One region of the Arthrobacter sp. NPDC056727 genome, then DNA from elsewhere that is predicted to be linked to it. Evidence: predicted binding sites of a transcription regulator. Region 1 holds the regulator's gene; the other holds the start of a gene.
The links. The regulator HrcA, encoded in region 1, represses chaperone genes, less so after heat shock. The targets are predictions, from matches to a motif close to TTNGCACTCGNNNNNNNCGAGTGCNAA.
Positions count from the first base shown of each region.

Region 2: groES (co-chaperone GroES) is a predicted target of HrcA. The motif match lies at 862-888, and genes of this name have one in related genera.

Region 1 is NZ_JBHTZA010000008.1:22,584-24,780, forward strand. Features, by position in the region: gene dnaJ (molecular chaperone DnaJ) at 1-872, opposite strand, end outside; gene hrcA (heat-inducible transcriptional repressor HrcA) at 931-1,944, opposite strand; gene ACFRAH_RS09850 (DUF3097 domain-containing protein) at 2,169-2,197, shown strand, end outside.
Region 2 is NZ_JBHTZA010000020.1:15,699-17,895, forward strand. Features, by position in the region: gene ACFRAH_RS18055 (SAM-dependent methyltransferase) at 1-340, opposite strand, end outside; gene ACFRAH_RS18060 (hypothetical protein) at 396-806, shown strand; gene groES (co-chaperone GroES) at 1,045-1,338, shown strand; gene groL (chaperonin GroEL) at 1,424-2,197, shown strand, end outside.

The DNA of each region.
Region 1 (2,197 bases):
ATCTCCTGCTTGCCGTCGAAGGTTTCCAGGCTCAGTTCCGTGCCGAGGGCGGCGGCGGTCATGGGAATGTTCAGGGTCGCGTGGAGATCGTCGCCCTCGCGGACGTAGGTGGAGTCGCTGTTGACGCGGATTTCCACGTAGAGGTCGCCGGAGGGGCCGCCCGCGGGGCCGGCCTCGCCCTGTCCGGAGAGCTGGATGCGCGTTCCGGTGGCCACGCCTGCCGGTACCTTGATGGTCAGGGACCGGCGGCTGCGGATGCGGCCCTGGCCGCTGCATTCGTTGCAGGGGTCCTTGATGACCGTGCCGAAGCCCTCGCACGAACCGCAGGGGGCTGCGGTCATGACCTGGCCGAGGATGGAGCGGACTGCCCGCTGCACCTGGCCGCTGCCGCCGCAGATGTCGCAGCGTTCCGGGTGCGTGCCCGGCTGGCAGCAGGAGCCTTCACACGTGGGGCAGGTGACGGCCGTGTCCACTTCCAGCTTCTTGTTGACGCCGAAAACGGCGTCGCGCAGGTCGATCCGGACGCTGATAAGTGCGTCCTGGCCGCGGCGGACGCGGGACGCCGGCCCGGAGGTGCCGCCGGCGCCGAAGAAGGTGTCGAAGATGTCCTGGAACGCGAAGCCTTGGCCGGCGTAGCCGCCGCCGAAGCCGTTGTCGGTGCCGTTCTCGTTGCCGGTGGTGTCGTAGACCCGGCGCTTCTGCGGATCGGACAGCACCTCATAGGCGTGGGTCACGGCCTTGAACCGTTCCGCGGCGTCGTCGCCCGGGTTGACGTCCGGGTGAAGGGAGCGGGCCAGCTTGCGGTAGGCCTTTTTGATCTCTTCGCCGGTGGCTTCCGGGGAGACTCCAAGAACGTCGTAGTGGCTGCTCAAAGTTCGTATCTCTTCCTGGTTGTACTGCCTGTGGTCAGAGGATGTCCGGGGAGTGCTGTCACGGTCCCAGAATCCTCGAAAGGTAGCGGGCCACCGCGCGCACGGCGGCCATGGTGGTGGGATAGTCCATCCGGGTGGGGCCGAGGATGCCCACCTTGGCGCTGGCGTCGGGGCCGTAGCCGGTGGCCACCACCGACGCTTCGGCCAGCCCATCGTAAGGGTTTTCGCGGCCGATGCTGACGGCCACTCCCCGCGGGTCGTGGGCCATGTCGCTCAGGAGCTGCAGCATAACCACCTGCTCCTCGAGGGCCTCCAGGACGGGTCCGATGCTCAGCGGGAAGTCCACGTTGGACCGCGCGAGGTTGGCCGTTCCGGCCATGACCATCCGGTCTTCCCGACTGTTGTGGGCGAGGCCTTCCAGCCCCTTCCCGAGGGCAACAGCCGCATGGCGCTCGGCGGGTGCGCAGCCCGCCACGACGGCGGCCAGGTGCTGGGGCAGGATTGCCACCGGCGTTCCGGCCACGCCTGTCAGGAACCGGGTGCGCAGGGCCGCGAGTGTGTCGTCTGACAGGTCCTGCCCGACGTCGACAACACGCTGGTCCACCTTTCCGGAATCGGCGATCAGCACGATCAGCACCTTTCGGGGCGCCAGCAGCACGAATTCGATGTGCCGGACCACGGCGCGGCTCAGGTGCGGGTACTGTACGACGGCGACCTGGTTGGTCAGCTGGGACAGGAGCCTGGCCGTCCGGTCCAGGACGTCGTCAAGGTCCTCGGAGCCCTCGAGCAGGGTCTGGATGGCTCGTTTCTCCGCCGGCGAGAGCGGCTTGACCGCCGAGATCTGGTCGACGAAAAGGCGGTAACCCTTGTCCGTGGGGATCCTGCCGGCGCTGGTGTGCGGGGCCGTAATGAGGCCCTCGTCCTCCAATGCCGCCATGTCGTTGCGGATCGTGGCGCTGGAAACGCCCAGGTGGTGGCGCTCCACCAGCGCCTTGGAGCCGACAGGTTCGCGGGAGTGGACATAGTCCTCCACGATGGCGCGCAGCACCTCAAGCTTCCGTGGTTCGCTCACAGTCCACCTCCTTTTGGCCATAACCGCGCCGGGCGTCAATCCCGCCCGCAAACGCCGTGGTTAGCACTCGACATGCCTAAGTGCTAACAAGTCTAATATGAGTCGCCGCGTTGTTAGCATTGGTACCGCTCCGGGCGAAATTCCGGGCGCCTGTCCCCCGGCGGCACGCACGCTGCCGGAGCGGCTCCTTCCTGTGCAAATTCCTAATGCAAAGCGGTGAACGAATGCAGTACCAGAACTGGGGCCCGCAGGA
Region 2 (2,197 bases), on a different contig from region 1:
CGGCGCCGAGGCCGCAGCCCAGATCGGCAACGTGCCGGACGCCCGCCTGGGCAAAGCGCTGGGCGTGCCGGGCCGCGACGTTGAGCCGGGTAGCCTGCTCCAGCCCGGCCTGTGTGAACAGCATCTGCCGGGCGAACTCGCCGAACTTGGCTTCCGCCTTGGTCCGGAGCCGGGACTGCGTCAGGACGGCGGAGACGAGTTCGGGGGAGTGGCCGGCCTTGCGGAGGCTTGAGCTGAGGGTGAAGGAGTCGTCCTCCCGGTAGGGTCCGAGCGAGGCCAGCAGCTCCCATCCTTCTTCAGTGAGGAGCGGGGCGATCTGGTCCTGCGGTGCTTCAGACATGGGATCAAGCCTAGTGGAGCGGCCGGCCCAGGCTCTTCCCGATAGGGTGGTCTGAATGGAATCAAGCGAAACGCCCACCCCAGGTCAGCCCGACTCAGGTCAGCCCGAAGGCAACAACCCTGCTCCGGTGCAGCACAGCCGCCTGGTCCGGTACGCACGCCCGGCGCTGATCACCGGCGCCGTGGTCGCCGTCGTCTGCCTTGTCCTGCTGGTGATCATCTTCCTGCTGGACTCCTTCAACGCCACCGTCTACTCGGTGGGCGGCAAGAACATCAGCGACGCCACCGAGGAAGCGCGCCAGATCCGTGACCTGTACCTGGGCGCGCGCATTGGCGGCATCGTGGTGCTGATTGTGTCGGTGCTGGCGGCTGCGGCGGCCGCCGTCGTGCTTGTCCGCGACCAGCGGAAAACGGGGGACTCCGACGGCGGCGAGGACCTTGGGTTCGACGACCTCGCCGGGAGCTGAGCGCCGGGGCCGTGCGCTAACCGGCGGGGCCGCGCGGGTTACGGCGGATGAAATTCTGGCACTCGCCTTGACCGAGTGCTAACCCCTTACATAGAGTCATCATTAGCACTCTCCCTAGGAGGGTGCTAACACACGAAGAGCTGCCAGCCTGGCTGCTGCCGGCACCGCGACGACGGTCTGCCGCCACGGCGCAACAGTTTTTACTGTCCATGAATTTTGACGAAAAGGAGAGGTCCGAGTGTCGGTCTCTATTAAGCCTCTTGAGGATCGCATTGTTGTCCGCCCGCTCGAAGCCGAGCAGACCACGGCTTCCGGCCTGGTCATCCCGGACTCCGCCCAGGAGAAGCCGCAGGAAGGCGAAGTTGTTGCAGTAGGCCCCGGCCGCTTCGAAGACGGCAGCCGCGTTCCGGTCGACGTAGCCGTTGGCGACGTCGTCATCTACTCCAAGTACGGCGGAACCGAAGTCAAGACCGGCGGCACCGAGTACCTCGTGCTCTCCGCCCGCGACGTTCTGGCGATCGTCGTTAAGTAACTCTTTGGATCCCCGTGCCGCTGCCCGCGTCTGACATTTGTCCGGCCGGGCGGCTGCACGGGGTTCTGTCTTGAAAGGACAAACCATGGCAAAGCAGCTTGCGTTCAACGACGCTGCCCGCCGGTCGCTTGAAGCCGGCATCGACAAGCTCGCCAACACGGTTAAGGTGACGCTTGGTCCCCGCGGCCGCAATGTCGTGCTGGACAAGAAGTGGGGCGCCCCCACCATCACCAACGACGGCGTGACCATCGCCCGGGAAGTCGAGCTGGACGACCCGTACGAGAACCTTGGCGCCCAGCTGGCCAAGGAAGTCGCCACCAAGACGAACGACGTCGCCGGTGACGGCACCACCACCGCCACCGTGCTCGCCCAGGCACTGGTCAAGGAAGGCCTGCGCAACGTTGCCGCCGGCGCCGCTCCGGGCCAGATCAAGCGCGGCATCGAGGTCTCCGTCGAGGCCGTCGCAGCACGCCTGCTGGAGAACGCCCGTCCGGTCGAGGGCACCCAGGTGGCCAACGTTGCCGCCATCTCCGCCCAGAGCGACGAGGTGGGCGAACTGCTCGCCGAGGCTTTCGGCAAGGTGGGCAAGGATGGTGTGATCACCATCGAGGAATCCTCCACCACGCAGACCGAGCTGGCCCTCACCGAAGGCATGCAGTTCGACAAGGGCTACCTGTCCCCGTACTTCATCACCGACACTGAGCGCCAGGAAGCCGTCCTCGAGGACGCCCTCATCCTGATCAACCAGGGCAAGATCTCCTCGGTGCAGGAATTCCTGCCCCTGCTGGAGAAGGCGCTGCAGAGCTCCAAGCCGCTGTTCATCATCGCCGAGGACGTCGACGGCGAGGCACTGTCCACG